DNA from 2 places in the Pseudoalteromonas sp. SD03 genome. Region 1 is predicted to be linked to the other one. Evidence: predicted binding sites of a transcription regulator. Region 1 holds the regulator's gene; the other holds the start of a gene.
The links. The regulator ArgR, encoded in region 1, controls arginine synthesis, uptake and breakdown. The targets are predictions, from matches to a motif close to ANTGAATANNTATTCANT.
Positions count from the first base shown of each region.

Region 2: ABZP26_RS03120 (OadG family protein) is a predicted target of ArgR. The motif match lies at 5,527-5,544, and genes of this name have one in related genera.

Region 1 is NZ_CP162514.1:3,021,379-3,031,733, reverse strand. It holds gene ABZP26_RS14160 (Fe(3+) ABC transporter substrate-binding protein) at 347-1,351, shown strand; gene ABZP26_RS14155 (ABC transporter permease) at 1,351-2,982, shown strand; gene ABZP26_RS14150 (ABC transporter ATP-binding protein) at 2,983-4,035, shown strand; gene ABZP26_RS14145 (Dyp-type peroxidase) at 4,075-4,974, shown strand; gene argR (transcriptional regulator ArgR) at 5,032-5,499, opposite strand; gene mdh (malate dehydrogenase) at 5,715-6,647, shown strand; gene ispB (octaprenyl diphosphate synthase) at 6,724-7,695, opposite strand; gene rplU (50S ribosomal protein L21) at 8,119-8,430, shown strand; gene rpmA (50S ribosomal protein L27) at 8,447-8,704, shown strand; gene cgtA (Obg family GTPase CgtA) at 8,859-10,010, shown strand; gene folA (type 3 dihydrofolate reductase) at 10,082-10,355, shown strand, end outside.
Region 2 is NZ_CP162514.1:656,559-666,913, reverse strand. It holds gene ABZP26_RS03145 (peptidoglycan DD-metalloendopeptidase family protein) at 1-876, shown strand, start outside; gene ABZP26_RS03140 (hypothetical protein) at 958-1,134, opposite strand; gene ABZP26_RS03135 (aldo/keto reductase family oxidoreductase) at 1,191-2,162, opposite strand; gene ABZP26_RS03130 (sodium ion-translocating decarboxylase subunit beta) at 2,299-3,429, opposite strand; gene oadA (sodium-extruding oxaloacetate decarboxylase subunit alpha) at 3,444-5,225, opposite strand; gene ABZP26_RS03120 (OadG family protein) at 5,238-5,483, opposite strand; gene ABZP26_RS03115 (DUF1328 domain-containing protein) at 6,006-6,179, shown strand; gene ABZP26_RS03110 (hypothetical protein) at 6,226-6,417, shown strand; gene ABZP26_RS03105 (YcxB family protein) at 6,587-7,054, shown strand; gene csrA (carbon storage regulator CsrA) at 7,110-7,301, opposite strand; gene ABZP26_RS03095 (aspartate kinase) at 7,392-8,609, opposite strand; gene alaS (alanine--tRNA ligase) at 8,616-10,355, opposite strand, start outside.

The DNA.
Region 1 (10,355 bases):
CTTGGTATTCGAGTAGTTAGTCCGTTTCTATTTACTCGGTAAGCGTCGTTGCTTATTTATGGGTTAATTATAGAGAGTGATTTGCAGTAAATGTAGGATAAAACCGCTTATGGTTTAGGTTCTTACAAATGAAATATTTTTAAATTATATAAAATACAATGACTTGCTATGTTTTTGTGGTGTTATACAGAGTGTTTTTACTCATTAGCTGTCATAAGCGTAAGAGATGTCTTACAAGGGTTTTCTTTTTTGGGCGTATTTATCACGAAGTGATTATATAAAGTGTGCACTTTTTAGTTCATCGCGGTAAAATTAATGATAATAATTATTAGTTAGGTAAGACAATATGAAAAAAACACTCGCGCTTGTTGTTGGGTTAATTGCCTCAGCACCGGCTGTTGCAACCGATGTTGTGAATATTTACTCATTTCGACAACCTTTTTTAATTAAACCTATTTTAGACGATTTTACACAGCAAACGGGCATTAAAACCAATGTGGTGTTTGCTAAAAAAGGCTTAATAGAACGTGTTAAGCGTGAAGGTAAACACAGCAAAGCCGATTTAGTTTTAACCTCAAACTTTAGTGCTTTAATTCAATTAGAAGAGCTAAATCTTACGCAAACCATCGAAAGCGAGCTGGTTAATAATAATGTCCCGGCGGCATTTCGTGATGGCGATGGTCAGTGGGTAGCGCTCACTAAGCGCGTGCGTAATGTTTACTCTTCAAAAGAGCGTTTAGGCGCATTGCCTAACCTTACCTACGAAGCGCTTGCTGAGCCGCAATACAAAGGACAAATTTGTACTCGCTCTGGCAAACACCCATATAACTTAGGCCTTGTGGCTTCTATGATTGCTCATCATGGTGAAGCACAGACGAAAACATGGCTTGAGGGTGTAAAAGCTAATTTAGCGCGTAAACCTCAAGGTAACGATCGAGCGCAAGTTAAAGCGGTTAAAGAAGGTTTATGTAATTTAGCCTTAGGTAATAGTTATTACTTGGGAAAAATGCTGCAAGACGAAGCACAAAAACCATGGGCTGAAGCCGTTCATATTAACTTTCCAAATCAAACTGACCGAGGATCACATATAAATGTATCGGGTGCGGTTATTACTAAGTATGCTAAAAATCCTGAAAATGCCTTGAAACTCATAGAGTATATGACAGACAATAAGGCGCAAAATATGTATGCCTCGCTCAATATGGAGTATCCGGTTAAGCCAGGTGTGAAACTTTCTAGTTTGGTTGCATCATGGGGAAGCTTTAAGGAAGACAGCTTACCGCTTGATGAAATTAGCAAATATCGTCCGTTAGCCCTTAAGCTAATTGATGAGGTGAAGTTCGATCTTTAATGACTTATAAATTTCAGCTGTCAAAATGGCAGCTTATTGCATGGTCGACTGGGTTATTGCTGTCGACCCCGTTGTTTTTCCTACTATTAGAATCTTTACAAGGCGACTCAGAGGTATTTACCCACCTGTGGAATACCGTACTGTGGGACTATATAAGCAATACCGTATTACTGGTTTTAGGTGTAGGGTTACTTAGCTGCTTTATTGCGTTACCACTGGGTTGGCTCACCGCTTATTGTCGCTTTCCAGGTAAAAAACAATTTGAATGGGCACTGATGCTGCCTCTTGCCATGCCTACTTATATTATTGCTTATGTGTACACCGATTTACTCGATTATGCGGGGCCGGTACAAATAACTCTAAGAGAGTGGTTTGGTTGGCAGTCGCCAAGTGATTACTGGTTTTTTGATATACGCACCTTACCAGGGGCTATTGTTATGATTGCGCTGGTACTCTACCCGTATTTATATTTAATTTTTAAAACTGCACTGCGAGAACAATCTTTTAAGTTAGTCCAAGCCAGTCAGTTAATGGGGCTAAATGCATGGAAAAGCTTTTTTAAAGTCAGCCTTGTATTATCCCGTGGTGCCATTGTAGCGGCACTTGCTTTGATCAGCATGGAAACCATGGCTGATTTTGCCACCGTAAGCTATTTTGCTGTCAGTACATTAACCACTGCCGTATACGATACCTGGTTTGGCTATTATTCATTAACTGCAGCAGCAAAAATTTCAGGGGTGATGTTGTTATTGCTGTTCTTAGCATTGATCACCGAGCGTTTTAGCCGTCGTAACCAAGCGGTATTTGAGCGTCAATCGAGCGTGAACAGCGAGGCGCTTTATATCCTCAAAGGCAAGTCTGCGTGGCTAGCAACGGGGTTTTGTAGCTTTATTTTAATTATTTCGTTTATTATTCCGATGGTTGTATTGCTCAAATATGCAGTTATGTATTTTGATCAAGCGTGGAATAGTGAGTTTTTTAGCTATGCATGGCAAAGTTTAAAAGTGGCGGCTGTAGTCAGTGTGGTGACTATTATACTGAGTGTTTTAGTGGTGTTTTATCAGCGCATTGCTAAACAAACAAATCCATTAATACCCGGGCGTTTGGCCAGTACGGGCTATGCGTTACCCGGCACAGTATTAGCGATAGCGGTATTGTTGCCACTCACCCTATTAGAAAATACTATCAACCGCACTTTAGTTCCTTATGATTTAGATATTGGTTTATTACTTACTGGCAGCTTACTCACTATTATTTTTGCTTATATAGTGCGGTTTTACGCCGTTGCACACGGAGCTATTGAGTCGAGCTTTTCACGCATTAGTCCCTCCCTTGATATGGCAAGCCAGTCAATGGGAAAAAGCCAAGGGCGCACATTACGCTTAGTGCACTTACCTTTATTACGCCGAGGCTTATTAACCGCCGGTTTATTGGTCTTTATCGAGTGTATGAAAGAGCTACCCGCAGCTTTGTTGTTAAGGCCTTTTGATTTTGAAAGCTTAGCAACTCATGTGTTTCAGTATGTAAGCGATGAACAATTAGAGCTGGCCTCTATATCGGCTTTGTTTATTGTGGTGGTGGGGTTTATTCCGTTATATTTTATTAACCGTTCAATGGAGCAACGTAGCTAAATGAGTAGTTTGATTTTACAAGGCGTGAGCTATGCATATAACGGGACTAAGGTGATAGATAATTTAGATTTAACCTTAGGTAAAGACGAAATAGTGTGTTTGCTCGGAGCCAGTGGCTGCGGTAAAACCACCACACTAAAAGCCATTGCAGGATTAATTGAAGCCAAACAAGGGCAGGTATTTATTGATGGTAAGCTAGTCAGTGATGCTAATACGTTTGTTTCACCTGAGCACCGTAATATTGGCATGATGTTTCAAGACTATGCGTTATTTCCGCATTTAACGGTGGCTAATAATATTGCGTTTGGGCTAAGCGGCATGAGCAAAGCAGATAAACACGCACGCGTAAGTGAAATGCTAAAGCTGGTACACTTGGTAGGCTGCGCCGATAGATTCCCTCATCAACTCTCTGGTGGGCAACAGCAGCGAGTAGCGATTGCACGCGCATTAGCATATAAACCTAGCTTACTGTTACTTGACGAGCCATTTTCTAATATTGATACCCAAGTACGATTTGAGTTAATTGCCGACATTAGGCGCATTATTAAGGCGCAGCAAGTATCGGCTGTGTTTGTTACTCACTCAAAAGAAGAGGCGTTTGCTTTTTCAGATACACTTGCGGTTATGCACCAAGGCAAAATTGCGCAGCAAGGTACGCCAGAACAGCTTTTTGCTAAACCACGTTCAAAGGAGGTTGCAGAGTTTCTGGGTCAGGGCATATACTTAAGCGCAACCGTATTAACCGCCACTGAATATCAAACGCAGTTTGGGGTGGTTGAATCAATACAGCCACAGCAGTATGGCGTGGCCGATAAGGGCGTTATTTATGTGCGTCCGCATCAACTTGAACTTGCTAGTAATAACGATACTCAACAGCAATCTGAGCGGGTTAGTATATTAAGTAGTCGCTTTATTGGCTCTGCTTATGTATACACTGTGGTTATTGCTGAGCAAGAAATAGAAGTTGCAGCCCAGTATGGCCAGTCATTTGAAATTAATGAACAGGTTATAATAAAAATAAAACCGCACACGGTGAATTTTTTTGAATCGTAATTAATCGCTGTGTTTTGCTCTAAAAAGTAAGGAATAACAATGGCGCAAGCGCAATCAGGGATTTGTGCTGAAGCAAACTTACACGGTTTGCACTTATTTTTTAATGTACTTGATGGTCACGACGAATCACTTCGCGCTAAGCTTAAAAAAGTGAGCGATATTGAAGATGAGTTTAGTGATCAGTTCTCTGAATCTATGCTTTCTTGTATGGTCGCCATTGGCGCGCAATATTGGCCACACATTCTGCCCGATTATATGCCAAGTGAGCTGCAAAGCTTTCCTAATATCACCCATAGCGATTTTGTGATGAGTGCAAGGCCATGCGATTTATTTGTACAAATCCGCTCAGACAGAGAAGATGTAAACCACCTGTTTGCATTGCAAATATTAAAACTTTTCAACCCTGATGTTGAGCTGGTGGAGCAAATTCGTAATTTTCGTTTTCTAGATGGCCGTGATTTTAATGGTTTTATTTATGCGGGCGATACTCCGCATGGTCGTCAAAAACGGGTAACGGCCCTCGTTAATAAGCCTGATAGCTTTGAAGATCAAGGCAGCTATATTCATGTTCAGCGCTATAAGCATGACTTAACGTTATGGCAGCACTTGTCGTTGCAAGAACAAGAACAAATAATGGGGCGTACTCGTCTCGACAATACCCTAATAAGCCCCGCACTTGAAAGCAGCCATGCAACCCGAAGTGAATTAAAAGATGAACAGGGGCAAGCATTATTACTAAATCAAAGTATGCCTTATGGCGACGTGTATGAGCAGGGGATGTTAATGATTACGTGCTCGGCTAAAGGGGATGCGTTCGAGAAAGTACTCAATAGCCGATTAGGGCAGGGGGAGTATTACGACCATTGGCTTGATTTTACTCAAGCAGATATGGGCTCTGCGTTTTTTGCACCCTCAGTGCGATTTCTAAAGCAGCTATAAAACAAGCCAGTAACGGCTACGTATTAGTATAGCCGTAACAGTGATAACCAAACGAGTTTAAACCGTATCAAACAAAATACGCACACGCTCTAATGTGAGGTCTATTTCTGATACTTTCGCTGGCGCAATAAAAATAGTGTCATCGCCGGCAATTGTTCCTAATACGCCATCTGCTTTACCTAATGAGTCAAGTAAACGGGCAATTAGCTGAGCAGCCCCAGGACTGGTGCGAATAATAATCATCATTTCGTTATGCATAATGTCAATAACTAACTGGCGTAACGGGCTTTTAGCGGTTGGTACACCCATTTCGGCAGGTAAACAGTACACCATTTCTTGTTTTGCATTGCGGGTGCGTACCGCGCCAAACTTACTTAACATCCGCGACACTTTACTTTGGCTAATATTATCAAAGCCTTGTTCTTTTAATGCGTCAACTATTTCGCCTTGTGAGCCAAAATTCTCTTCTTTTAAAAGTGCTTTAAAGGCTTTTACCAATGCTTCTTGTTTGTCTTGTGGTTGCATAGTGTCTAATTAGTTATGTTGTCGATACTGCAAATTCTACACAAAAATGCATATTTATGCAGCAGTTGTTTAGGTTTTGCTGCGTTTAAACAGCAAAGTTTACAACTATGGTCGAAAATATAGCTAAAATAGGCAGGATAAATTTGTTTTTAGTCGCTAATTTCTTTATCTTATAAACCACAAATATTTCCTTCCTCAAATCACGGAGAATTCCAATGAAAGTTGCTGTATTAGGTGCTGCAGGTGGTATCGGTCAAGCGTTGTCTTTATTATTAAAAACAGGCTTACCAGCTGGTTCAGAATTATCACTATATGATGTTGCGCCAGTAGTTCCTGGTGTTGCTGTTGACCTTTCTCATATCCCAACAGATGTAAAAGTTGAAGGTTTTGGTGCAGATGCACTAGATAAAGCATTAACAGGTTGTGATATTGTTTTAATCCCAGCGGGTATGCCACGTAAGCCAGGTATGGATCGTGCTGATTTATTTAATGTTAACGCTGGTATCATTAAAACATTAGCAGAAGGCATTGTTGCTAACTGTCCTAAAGCGCTTGTAGGTATTATCACTAATCCAGTTAATGGAACTGTACCTATTGTTGCTGAAGTATTCAAAAAAGCAGGTACTTACGATGCTAAGCGTGTATTTGGTATTACAACTTTAGATGTGATCCGTTCTGAAGCGTTTATTGCTGAACTTAAAGGCTTAGACGTAGCAAGTGTTAAAGTACCAGTGATTGGTGGCCACTCAGGCACAACCATTCTACCGTTACTTTCTCAAGTTGAAGGTGTTACTTTCACTGATGAAGAAGTAGCTACACTAACTCCTCGTATCCAAAACGCAGGTACTGAAGTAGTTAATGCTAAAGCGGGCGGTGGTTCTGCAACATTATCTATGGGTGCTGCTGCAGCACGTTTTTGTATGTCTTTAGTTAAAGGCTTACAAGGTGAAGACGTTGTAGATTATGCATTCGTTGCTGTTGAAAATGGCGATGCAGAGTACTTTGCACACCCGGTACGTTTAGGCAAAAATGGCGTAGAAGAAATTCTTTCTTACGGCACTCTAAGCGCATTTGAAGAGCAAGCTAAAAATGACATGCTTGAAACGCTGAAAAAAGATATCAAAGAAGGTGTTGATTTTATGGCGTAATAGCCAAAATTAACCCATAAAAAAAGCCTGCATTTGCAGGCTTTTTTATTGCTCGGAATTATCTACACAGTATTACTTAGTGGTCGCGGTCAACCGCTATTCTAGCTAAGCTAATTAGTGCTTGCTTGTAACTCGACTCAGCTAAGCAATCTAAACAGGCAATTGCTTTATTAGCTTCTTGCTCGGCTTTTTTCATTGTGAACTCAAGGGCATTGGTATGTTTGAGCGCAGCCAGTATCTCGTCAAGGTGCTCCATACCATTACAGTGCTCAATAGCGTCTCTTATTAACTGTGTTTGATGCTCACTACCGTGTTGCATTGCATATATAAGAGGTAACGTCGGCTTACCTTCAGCTAAATCGTCGCCAATGTTTTTACCAAGTTGGTCGGCATTAGCGTTGTAATCTAAAACATCATCCACTAACTGAAAAGCAGTACCTAAATGCATGCCATACAAATTAAGTGCTTCTAGTACACTATCGTCTTGATCAGTAATAATGGCCGCAAGACCCGTCGCTGCTTCAAATAGCTTGGCGGTTTTAGAATAAATAACCTGCATATAACTGGCTTCAGTGGTATCAGGGTCGTTGCAGTTCATTAATTGCAGCACTTCACCTTCAGCAATAATGTTGGTTGCATCAGCCAGTACTTGCATTATTTGCATTTTACCAAGACCCACCATTAGCTGAAACGAGCGGGTGTAAATAAAATCACCCACCAGTACGCTAGCAGCATTACCAAACTCAGCATTTGCTGTAGGTGTGCCACGGCGCAAATTAGATTCATCTACAACATCATCATGTAAAAGCGTTGCGGTATGAATAAATTCAATGATAGTTGCTAGCGTAATGTGATCTTTGCCTTGGTAACCTAGCGCTTTAGCCGCCAAAATAGCCAACATAGGGCGAACACGTTTGCCACCGCTGTTAACAATATACAAACCAAGTTGATTAACTAACGCCACATCTGAGCGCATTTGCGCATGTATTAGTTGATTGACGTCATTCATATCGCTTTCGATTAACGCCTGGATAGCTTTTATATCCATTGATCTCCGAGCCAATTTTAATGTGTGAACGGCGCAGATTGTACAACAAAAAATGCATTAGCTCGATATTTTGTGATGATTCCTTAAAAAAACACCCTTAAGTAGGTTAAATGACCTATTAACCTTGTGAATAATTGATTAAACACCCTGGTTTAATTTTGAATCACCCTTGGCGGTTAATTGAACTACATAGACTCGCTTTGCTATTGCTAATTTATTTTCTGTAACCGTTAAAAAGCGCTTGGCAAAGGGGGATTTTAATATAAAATAGGGGAAATATTGAATTGCTCTCAATGCAGCTACTTTTTATTCATTTAATTACAAAAAGAGGCTTGCTAGTTTTTACGCATTAGCGTAAACTTCGCGCCCTATTGAAGAATATTTTAGTTGCGTCGATTTGAGGGCGCACAGACGGAGTTAATTATGTACGCGGTTTTCCAAAGTGGTGGTAAACAGCACCGTGTGACTGAAGGTCAAACAATTCGTCTTGAGAAATTAGACGTTGAAACTGGTGCAGCAGTTGAATTTGATTCAGTACTTTTAGTTGCTGATGGTGAGAAGATCGAGATTGGTGTACCGTTCGTAAACGGTGGTAAAGTAACAGCTGAGGTTGTTTCACACGGTCGCGGTGAGAAGATTAAGGTTGTTAAATTTAGACGCCGTAAGCATTCTCGTAAGCAAATGGGCCATCGTCAATGGTTCACAGAAGTTAAAATCACTGGCATTAGCGCTTAATTAGAGGTACTTAGAAATGGCACATAAAAAAGCAGCTGGTAGTACTCGTAACGGTCGCGATTCAGAAAGCAAACGCCTAGGTGTTAAGCGTTTTGGTGGCGAATCAGTTCTAGCGGGTAGCATCATTGTTCGTCAGCGTGGAACTCGTTTCCACCCAGGCGCAAACGTAGGTATCGGTAAAGACCACACTATCTTCGCAAAAGCAGATGGTAAAGTTCAGTTTGAACAAAAAGGTCCTTTAAACCGTAAATACGTAACTATCGTAGCTGAGTAATCAGTAAGGTAGTTAAAAAACCCCGCCTTTGCGGGGTTTTTTGTTTTAAGCATGTTTAAATATATACCCAAGTGTTTTTATGCTCAGTGTGCTCTATAGGCCACTTAGGTATATAATAGAGTTATTAACAAGCCAATCCCTAAAGTGAGTAATCATGAAGTTTGTAGATGAAGTAGAAATTCGCGCAGAAGCTGGTGACGGTGGCAGCGGCATCGTGTCTTTTCGTCGTGAGAAATATGTTCCAGATGGTGGACCTGATGGCGGTGACGGTGGAGACGGTGGTAGTGTTTATCTACAAGCTGATGAAAACTTAAATACCCTTATTGACTATCAATTTGAGCGTTTTCACAGAGCAGAACGCGGTACAAACGGTCAAAGCCGTAATTGTACGGGTAAGAAAGGTGAAGACCTGATCGTTAAAGTGCCTGTTGGTACACGTATTATTGATGTTGATACACAGGAATCATTAGGGGATTTAACCCAAGATGGTCAACGAATTGTGGTTGCAAAAGGCGGTTTCCATGGCTTGGGGAATGCGCGTTTTAAATCAAGTACTAATCGTGCTCCACGTCAAAAAACACTTGGCACACCGGGTGAAGTACGTAACCTTAAGTTAGAGCTAATGCTACTGGCTGATGTCGGCTTACTAGGCTTACCAAATGCAGGTAAATCAACCTTTATCCGCAGTGTGTCAGCTGCAAAACCTAAAGTAGCTGATTATCCATTTACTACGCTGATTCCTAACTTAGGGGTTGTTCGTCCTGAAGCAAACAAATCATTTGTAATTGCTGATATTCCAGGTTTGATTGAAGGCGCGTCAGAGGGTGCGGGATTAGGTATTCGCTTCTTAAAGCATTTAGAGCGTTGTCGTGTGCTTTTACATATTATAGATGTAATGCCAGTTGATGGCTCTAACCCTGTTGATAATGCATTTGCAATCATCAACGAGCTACACCAGTACAGCCCTAAGCTTGCTGAAAAGCCACGCTGGTTAGTATTTAATAAAATTGATTTATTGCCTGAAGATGAAGCCAAAGCCTTATGTGAGCAAATTGCAGAAGAGTTGGGTGAGTCTGAAAATATTTACAGTATTGCTGCAATTAATAAATTAAATACGCAGCCATTAATTCACGACATCATGACGCTACTTGATAACATGCCTAAAGAGAAGTTTGTTGAAGTGGCAGACGAAGAGGTTGAATTTAAGTGGGATACCTACCATCAAAAAGCCACTAAAGGCGATGATGATGACTGGGATGATTGGGATGAAGATGATTACGACGTAGAAGTTGTCTACGAGCGTTAATAATTGTTTATATTTAAAAGGAGCTAACGCTCCTTTTTCTTTGATTAATAATAAAGTATTGGGTATTTAGTGTGATAATTTCAATGATTGCAGCAATGGCAAATAACCGTGTCATTGGCTTAGATAATAAAATGCCATGGCATTTACCTGGTGACCTTCAGCACTTTAAAAAAGTAACCTCTGGTAAACCCGTTATTATGGGGCGCAAAACATTTGAATCAATAGGCCGACCGTTACCTGGGCGACGTAATATTATTATTACTCGTAATAAAGACTATCACGCATCAGGAATTGAAACAGTAACCACACCAGAAGCTGCACTTGAGCTTGTTAATGATGTTGCAG
Region 2 (10,355 bases), 1.2 Mb from region 1:
ACGGATACGCTATTCGTCACACTTAATGACGAAGGCCAATACGACACCTCAATTGACAGCAAAGAAATAGAAACACTGAGCAAAACAGCCGGTGGGGAAATTTCAAGTAGCTTTTGGACCTCTGCAATTGCAGCAGGTTTAAGTGAACGCCAAATCATGAACTTTGCCGATATATTTGGTTGGGACGTCGATTTTGCTAACGACATTCGCAAGGGTGATGAATTTGGCTTAATTTATGAGTCTCATTTTGTTGACGGTGAGTTTATTGGCACCGGTAAAATTATTGCCGCTGAATTTATAAACCAAGGTGAGCGTTACACCGCTATTCGTCACACAGACGGTAACTTTTACACCCCTGAAGGCCGTAGTATGAAAAAAGCCTTTTTGCGTGCGCCTGTTAATTTCAAATATATTAGTTCAAGCTTTAACCCTCGCCGCCTACACCCTGTTACAGGACAAGTGAAAGCACATCGCGGCATTGATTACGCTGCACGCACAGGCACGCCAGTTGTATCATCGGGTAATGGTAAAGTAATTAAAGCAGGCTATAGCAAATATAATGGTAATTACGTATTTATTAGCCATGGTACTCAATATGTTACTAAGTATTTACACCTTAACAAGCGCCTAGTCAGAACAGGGCAAAAGGTTAAACAGGGAGAAAAAATAGGTACTGTTGGCTCAACTGGTCGTGTAACCGGTGCGCATTTACATTATGAGTTTTTAGTTAACGGCGTTCACCGTAACCCTAAAACCGTAAAACTACCTAAGTCTGAACCATTACCTCGTTCAGAGCTTGCTAAATTTAAGCCTATTGCTGATAACTTTATCGCACAACTAGAGCGTAATCGTGAGCTACAACTAGCACTTAGATAACCACTTCACTGATTAAATAAAAAAGCCTTTGTTGGGGTTACCCGCAAAGGCTTTTTTGTGTGTGACATTTAAGTTTAAAACTTAATTTACAAGTACATAAATTAGCTGCACAACCAAAGATATCATGACTAATGGCCAAATATACTTGCTGTATTTGGTAGCACCCTCTAGCCCCATTTTACTTTGGTACTTTTCTAGCAAAGGAATAATGATCACCAAAGCAATCACTAAGCTAATTAAAATGACAAATATATTCATATCAACACCTTTGTATTATACCAATTCGTTTAAATAATATTGAAACGGGTATTAACTTACGGCAAAGCGCAGCCTTTCGCGCTAATATATAACTCATACCAATGCTCTCGACTTAAATTAATATTAATTGCATCACTCGATGCCTTAATACGATCTACATTAGTTGTGCCTATAATTGGCTGAATCGATGCAGGATGGCGAAGTAGCCATGCCAATACAATAGCTTCTGCACTTGTGCCATATAAAACGGCAAGCTTACTAACTAAAATACTCGTGTTTACATCCGCTTTTGACGCTTTTGATAGGTCACCGCCTGAGTATAAACCTTGGCACAAACTGCCCCAACTCTGAATTTGAATGTCATGCTCACGACAATACTCAACACACCCTGGGGTAAAGTTAATATCTTTGCCATCGGCATTACCCACATAAATGCCCTCATCAACCCACTGATGTTTTTGTAAACTGGCCTCTATTTGATTTGCCACAATTGGCATATCTAAAGCGCGCTGCAAAAACCTTATTTGATGTTGAGACATATTAGAAACTGCAAAATGACGCACTTTGCCACTTTCTTTTAAACAGCTAAATATTTGCGCAACTTCCTCCACCTCCATTAATGGATCGGGGCGATGCAACATAAGCACATCTAAGTAGTCGGTATTTAATCGTTTAAGTGAGCCCTCAACAGAACGCTCAATCCAATCAGCAGAAAAATCATAACGCTGCGGGTTTTTCTCATCAGCAAAGCGAATACCACACTTAGACTGAATATACATTTGTTCTCTGAGCTCAGGACGCTCAGCCAACGCTTTACCAAAAACGTGCTCAGCTTTGCCTAAGGTATAAATATCAGCGTGATCAAAAAAGTTAATCCCGCTTTCAAATGCTGCGTCTATGCATGAATGAGCTTGCTTTAAGTGCCCACTGTTGATGGCGTCTTTATTCCAAGCACCTCCTAAACCCATACAACCAAATACAAGCTTACTAACCTTGGGTAAATATTTTGCCAGCGGAGTGTGTAACATTTGACAGCCCTTTTAAAAAATGAAGAGTGATTACTTTAAACAAAAAACCCTATACAAGAAACCGCTTAATCTAAAACATTAAATTTTAGGAAAAAAAAAGCGCAGTAAACTGCGCTAATGGTTGGATTAAATATTACTAGCCAACAAGTGCTAATAAAATACCTGCAGCAACAGCACTTCCCAGTACGCCAGCTACATTAGGCCCCATGGCATGCATCAGTAAAAAGTTGTGCGGGTTATTTTCAAGACCGACTTTATTAACTACACGAGCCGCCATAGGCACAGCGGATACACCCGCAGCACCAATTAATGGGTTTATGGGGGTTTTTGATATCTTATTTAAGCCTTTAGCCATAAATACACCTGAGGCTGTACCAATAGCAAACGCCAGTGCACCCAGTACCAAAATACCAATAGTTTCTACTGTTAAGAACTGCTCGGCAGCAAGTTTAGAGCCCACTGCAAGTCCTAGAAATATAGTGGTGATATTAATGATTTCGTTTTGCGCACTGTTGCTGAGCCTATCAACTACACCCGACTCACGCATTAAGTTACCTAAACAAAACATACCAACCAGTGGAATGGCGGCTGGTAAAAAGAGCGCAGTTAAAGTGAGTACCATCAGCGGAAAAATAATTTTTTCCTTTTTTGATACTTTACGCAGTTCTGGCATTTGAATTTTACGTTCTTCAGGCGTTGTAAACGCACGCATGATAGGCGGCTGAATAATAGGAACCAACGCCATGTACGAGTACGCAGCCACTGCTATAGCACCTAATAAATCAGGTGCCAGCTTTGACGCTAAAAAGATAGCGGTTGGCCCATCAGCGCCACCAATAATGGCAATTGCTGACGCATCTTGTAAACTAAACTCAAACCCTGGAATAAAGTTAAGTAAAATAGCCCCAAATAAGGTAGCAAAAATACCAAACTGCGCCGCAGCACCTAATAACAACATACGCGGATTTGCAATTAAGGCACTAAAGTCAGTGAGCGCGCCCACTCCCATAAATATTAATAACGGAAAAATTCCGGTATCAACACCTACATAGTAAACATAATAAAGTAAGCCGCCAGGGTCAGATAAGCCCGCCACAGGAATATTAGTTAAAATAGCCCCAAAACCAATGGGCAGTAATAGTAGCGGCTCAAAGTTTTTAACTATAGCTAAAAATAATAACAAACAACCAACGGCAATCATGATCAGCCCAGGAAATGTAAAGTTAGCAATGCCTGTGGCATGCCAGAGGTTTAAAATACCATCCATCCTCTATTTACTCCTTAAGCTAATGCAATCATTGCATCGCCGGTTGACACTGAATCACCTTCAGAGACAAGCACGTCTGCAATTTTACCGGTATGCATGGCGCGTACTTCGGTTTCCATTTTCATGGCTTCCATAATAATCACCACATCACCTTCATTTACTACCTGACCTGGCTTTACTTTAATTTTAAAGATATTACCGGCAAGTGGCGCATTAAGAGTTTCACCTGAAGCAACTGATGCCGACTGTGGAATATGCTCAGAGTCTTTTAGCGTCACCTCTTTAAGCTCACCGCCTTGAGCAACCACGACATCGTATACTTTGCCATCTACTTTAACGCTGTATTGCTCAGCCTTAACGTCTTTATTGTTTGCCGCTGATTTTTCAGGTGCTTTATTAGAGCTATCATCAGCGCTAGGAACAGGTTCAAATGCGTCAGGGTTATTGCGGTTTTTAATAAACTTCAAACCAATTTGTGGGAATAAGGCATACGTGAGCACATCATCAATTTGCTCATCAGCAAGCGTTAAGCCTTGCTCTTGCGCAAATTTACTTAATTCAGCCTCAAGCGTTTCAAGTTCAGGCTTGATCACATCTGCAGGGCGACAGGTAATTGCTTCGCTGCCATCAAGTACACGCTCTTGTAACTCTTTATTCATAGGAGCAGGTGTCGAACCATACTCACCTTTTAATACGCCAGCGGTTTCTTTGGTGATGGTTTTATAGCGCTCGCCAGTAAGCACATTAAGTACTGCCTGAGTACCAACAATTTGCGAGGTCGGTGTAACTAATGGAATAAAGCCCAAATCCTCACGCACCCGTGGAATTTCAAGTAATACTTCGTTTAGTTTATCAGCAGCGCCTTGTTCTTTAAGCTGATTTTCCATGTTAGTTAACATACCACCTGGTACTTGGGCTAATAAAATTCGGCCATCAACACCTTTTAAACTGCCTTCAAACGCAGCGTACTTTTTACGTACGTCTCTAAAGTAAGCTGCAATTTCTTCAAGGTGGTTTAAATCAAGCCCAGTATCACGCTCAGTACCTTCCACGATTGCAGCAATTGTTTCAGTTGCTGAATGACCATAAGTCATACTCATAGACGATACAGCCGTATCGAGCATATCAATACCGGCATCAATCGCTTTTTGATACGTTGCGGTACTTAAACCCGTTGTTGCATGACATTGCATGGCAATAGGAATTGAAACCGTTTCTTTTAAGCCTTTAATCAGTTTTTCTGCATCGTAAGGCTTAAGCAATCCCGCCATATCTTTAATACAAATTGAATGACAACCTAATTCTTCAAGCTGCTTAGCAAGTGTTAGCCACATATCCAATGTGTGTACTGGGCTTACCGTGTAAGAAATCGTACCTTGGGCATGCGCGCCTACTTTAACCGCCGCTTTTATGGCAGTTTCTAAGTTACGTACATCATTCATGGCATCAAAAATACGAAATACGTCTACGCCATTTTTGTGTGCGCGCTCAACAAACTTTTCAACAACGTCATCAGCATAATGGCGATACCCCAATAAGTTTTGACCGCGAAGTAACATTTGCTGGGGTGTATTTGGCATCGCCTTTTTAAGCGCGCGAATACGCTCCCACGGATCTTCGCCTAAATAACGAATACATGAGTCAAAGGTAGCCCCACCCCAAGACTCTATAGACCAATAACCTGCGTCATCAATTTTTTTTGCAATAGGTAACATGTCGTCTAATCGCATGCGGGTAGCTAAAAGCGACTGATGTGCGTCACGAAGTACGAGTTCTGTTATTTTTAATTTAGCCATTGGTATGCTCCTCTAATTATTATTTGTTTTGTACTGAGCAATGGCAGCACTAATTGCAGCGATGTGCTCATTTGGCACACCTTGAGATTTAAAAGATGGTGTTCTCTGTGATACTTCAAGTTCTGGCTGAGAAAATTTGCTAGCCAGCTTAGACATAACTGTCACTGCACCAATCAATAAAGAAAGAAATACAAACACACCCACCATACCGGTTAGCATTAAATTGCCTGCAGTTGTGAGCAAAGCCCCTATATCCATAATTCTCCCCTGTTCAAAACTGAACACATAAAAAACCAGTTTATTTAAATAAATATTCACCAATAGTAACAAAAACTATTCTTTTGTCTACACGTTGTAAATTGGTAAAACCAATTAATCTAAAAGTAACATATCACCAATAAGGTTAACACCATCTAAAATAGCTTATTTAACCTATACATATAGATGGTAAAAATGTTCGTTATAAACAAAGAATATATAAAAACCCTAATATTCTCTAAGAACACATAAAAATATACCTAATGAGCTAACCCAATAAAAACTGCCAAAAAAAATGTTAATTGGTCTTACCAAAATAACGACTGTAAAAACTATTTATTATCTCATCAGACACCACTGTGAATAAGTTACAGATAAAACCGTAAAAATTACCAACCTAATATAAAGCCAAACTCAAAAAAACAAATCAAACCATTGATTTAAAACAAAATAAAATACTGGCACATTACTCGCTTATATAAAAACAACACTTTAACACTTAGATAAATCAAGGAGATGACAATGTTACGCTGGACAATTACATTTTTGGTGATCGCACTAATCGCAGCCGTTTTAGGATTTGGTGGTATTGCAGGAGCCGCAGCAGGAATTGCTAAAATCATATTTTTTATCTTTTTAGTTTTACTGGTTATTTCACTTGTCTCTGGCGCTTTACGTGGTAAAAGCCCCAGGTAGATAAGAAACAACGAAATTTTTAAATTTATATACAAGGAATTACATTATGAAATCATCAACACTTAAAGCAGCAGCTATTGGCCTATTCGCAAGTGCATTTATTATGGGTTGTGAAGACAATCATGCAGAAGAAGCCGGTGAACGCATCGACGAAGCCGTGACAGATGTTCAAAATAAAGTAGAAGATGCCTGTGAAGAAGTAAAAGAAGGTGTCAACGCTGAAGAAACAAATTGCTAATTCAGCCCCTTTTTAAAAAGCGACCATTTGGTCGCTTTTTTTGTGTTTAGTACTAGTCGCCAAGTTGCTACCCATTAATTATAAACTCTGAACTATTAATTCTTTTTAAGCTGCACATTTGCCACATAGCTTGCTAAAATGATAAAAAATAGCTTTTAAGTATAGATGCATGGTATTTACGACAACCTATAAACTCGATAAACCTTACTTTTATGAATGCTTCGACCAATCGCTGCCTTATAGTAAACGCGCGCAACCTAAATATTTTTTATTAGCACTGCTTGTTGTATTGGGATTATTTGGTATTTATGGTTTAGGAGATCATTACCTAGGTACATTTTTGCTGATGCTAGCCCTACTCGAATGCATCGCCTTTTACTATCGCCGCCCATGGTGGGTTACCAGGCAAATGCTAAGCAGAGCGTCTGGTTCTGAAGTCACTCTCACCTTCGACGAAGACGGAATAAAATCAACCAATCATTACAAAAATTACCAGTTAGCTTGGCACGACATTAACGAAATTATTACTACAGATTGTGGACTATTGTTAAAAAGCAAAAGCGGTATGCAATACATTTCTAAGGCAATACTCGACGAAGAAACGATTGATTTTATAAACAAAAAAGCCACTCAATGAGTGGCTTTTACAAATGTCATAGTTATATTAACTAGCACATTTTATACTATGTTGATTAAGCATTGCCCGGATTAGGGTTAGACTTTTCAGCTTGTATGCGCATGTAAATTTCTTCACGATGAACTGATACGTCTTTAGGTGCGTTAACACCGATACGAACTTGATTTCCTTTAACACCTAGAACAGTAACGGTTACTTCGTCACCAATCATAAGGGTCTCGCCTACTCTACGAGTTAGTATTAGCATTCTCTTGCTCCCATGTTCCAATAAAATTATAAGATTCCGCACAAACATTTTAATTAAAATTAGACTAAAAAGTAAGTAAAAACTCTCAATCTATTCATTTTCTGTTAAAAATGTCTTATGTAATGCACGAACAGCCAGCTCTAGGTATTTTTCATCTATTAAAACTGAAATTTTAATTTCTGAGGTGGCAACAAACATCACATCAATGTTTTCTTGTGCTAGCGAATCAAAAAATAAACTCGCTACCCCGGAATGAGATTTCATCCCCATACCCACTGCTGACACTTTCGCCACATTGGTCAATCCGTCAATTGCCTGTGCGTCAAATTGCTGTTGCTCAGCCGTTAACAAATCAAGTGCGTTTAAGTAATCATTTAAATGCACAGTAAAAGCATAGTCGACTTTTTCAACTTTATGATTAATTTGATTAATCATATCTATTTCGATGCCATTATCAGCAAAAAGTTTCAAAACTTTTGCAAGATGTTTGGTGCCTAGCGGCATTCCATGCACCTTAATTAAGCACTCATCTCGATTAAATGCAATACCCGATACGACATTGCTTGTCACGTCGCTCTCCTCAAAACTAATTAACGTGCCTTCATCGGGTTTAAAGCTAGATAACACCCGCAGAGGAACATTGTGTTTACCAGCAGATTCTACAGAGCGAATATGTAACACTTTAGCGCCTAAACTTGCCAGCTCAAGCATTTCAGCAAAGGTGACATGACTTAAACGTCGTGCGTTAGGTTCCACACGCGGGTCTGTAGTATATACGCCATCAACATCGGTATAGATCTGACACTCATCGGCTTTTATTGCACCAGCAATTTCAACCGCTGAGGTATCGGTGCCACCACGGCCAAGCGTGGTCACGTTGCCCTCAATATCGCGCCCCTGAAAGCCGGCAATAATAGCAATACGGTTATGTTCAAGTTCATGTTTTAAACGCGTTGCCGCAACTTCTTCTACACGGGCTTTACCGAACATGTTATCGGTTAATATATTCACTTGATCGGCTAGTAAGCTTACAGCTGAATGGCCGCGTTTAATAATGGCCATCGCTAATAAAGCAATAGAGACTTGTTCACCGGTACTGAGTAATACATCGAGTTCACGACTACTCGGGCGAGAGTCGATTTGTTTGGCAAGATTAATTAAGCGATTGGTTTCTCCCGACATTGCCGAAAGCACCACGACCACTTGGTGGCCTTGTTGCTTAGTTTTAACAACAAGGTCGGCGACCGCTTCAATACGCTCTATTGAGCCTACCGAAGTGCCGCCAAATTTTTGAACTATAAGTGCCACTTAAGCTTAAGTACGCTCAGTTAACCAAGCTGTTACGCTATCAAGTGCTGCTGTTAAATTTTGTGGCTCAGAACCACCCGCTTGCGCCATATCTGGACGACCGCCGCCTTTACCTCCTACTTGGCCTGCCATGTGATTAACTAACTCACCCGCTTTTACTTTGCCAGTTAAGTCTTTAGTTACACCCGCAATTAAGCTTACTTTGTCGCCGCTGGCAACACCTAAGGCAATAACACCTGAGCCAATTTTATTTTTAAGGTCATCAACCATACCGCGAAGCGCTTTTGATTCTGTGCCCTCAACGTTGGCCACTAACAGTTTAACCCCGTTAATTTCAACCACTGAATCAAGTAACGATGCACCTGCCGCACTGGCTAGTTTATCGTTAAGCTGGGCAACTTGTTTTTCAAGCCCTTTCGACTTTTCAAGCAAGGCAGTTACTTTTTCAAGCACTGACGCATTGTCACCTTTTACAAGCGCTGCAACATCAGCTAATTGTTGCTCTTGCTCGCTTACATAAGCAATTGCCTCTGCACCTGTTACCGCTTCAATTCGACGAACACCAGCAGCAATACCGCTTTCAGATACAATTTTGAATAAACCAATGTCACCCGCACGCTCTACGTGTGTACCACCACAAAGCTCGATTGAGTAGTCACCAATAGTCACAACGCGTACTTCGTCATCGTACTTTTCGCCAAACAGTGCCATTGCACCTTTTGCTTTAGCATCATCAATTGCCATTAGCTCAGTGTTAAGAGCAAAGTTACGACGAATTTCGTCATTCACTACGCGCTCAATTTCGCGCAGTTCTTGTTTGGTCACCGCTTCAAAATGTGAGAAGTCAAAACGCAGACGATCTGGCTGCACAAGTGAGCCTTTTTGCGATACGTGCTCACCTAAAAGCTGACGCAGTGCTTCATGCAAAATATGCGTAGCGGTGTGGTTTTTCTTAATACTGTCACGGCGCGCATCGTCGATAGTTGCATCCACTTTATCGTTAACGCCAATACGCCCTTGAACTGTTCCATGGTGAGCAAAAGCATTACCCAGTTTAGTGGTATTAGTCACCACAAACTCACCGCCGGCTACTGTGATTGTTCCGCTATCACCAATTTGGCCGCCTGATTCAGCGTAAAACGGAGTACGGTCTAAAACAATAATACCTTGTTGACCATCTTCAAGTAATGATACAGCTTCGCCACCGGCAAAAATTTCTACCACTGTGCCACTGTAATGAGTGCTATCGTAGCCTTTAAAGTCAGTGTGCTTGTCTGATTTTAATTGGTCATTGTAATCAGCCCCAAACTTACCCGCTTGTTGCGCAGTTTTACGTTGTACTGCCATGCATGCTTCAAAACCTTGATGGTCAATCGTCATCTGGCGCTCACGCGCAACATCGGCTGTTAAATCAGCAGGGAAACCATAGGTATCGTAAAGCTTAAATACTAAGTCACCCGGGATCACATCCCCGGTTAAATCACTTAAGCTTTCTTCTAAAATAGCTAAACCACGCTCAAGCGTTTTACCAAACTGCTCTTCTTCAATACGTAGTACTTTTTCAATAATTTCTTGTTGCTTAGCAAGCTCTGGGTACGCTTGACCCATTTGCTCAATAAGTGCAGCAACCAATTTATAGAAAAACGCGCCTTTAGCACCTAACTTATTACCGTGACGTACTGCACGACGAATAATACGACGCAATACATAACCACGGCCTTCATTTGATGGCATAACCCCATCTGA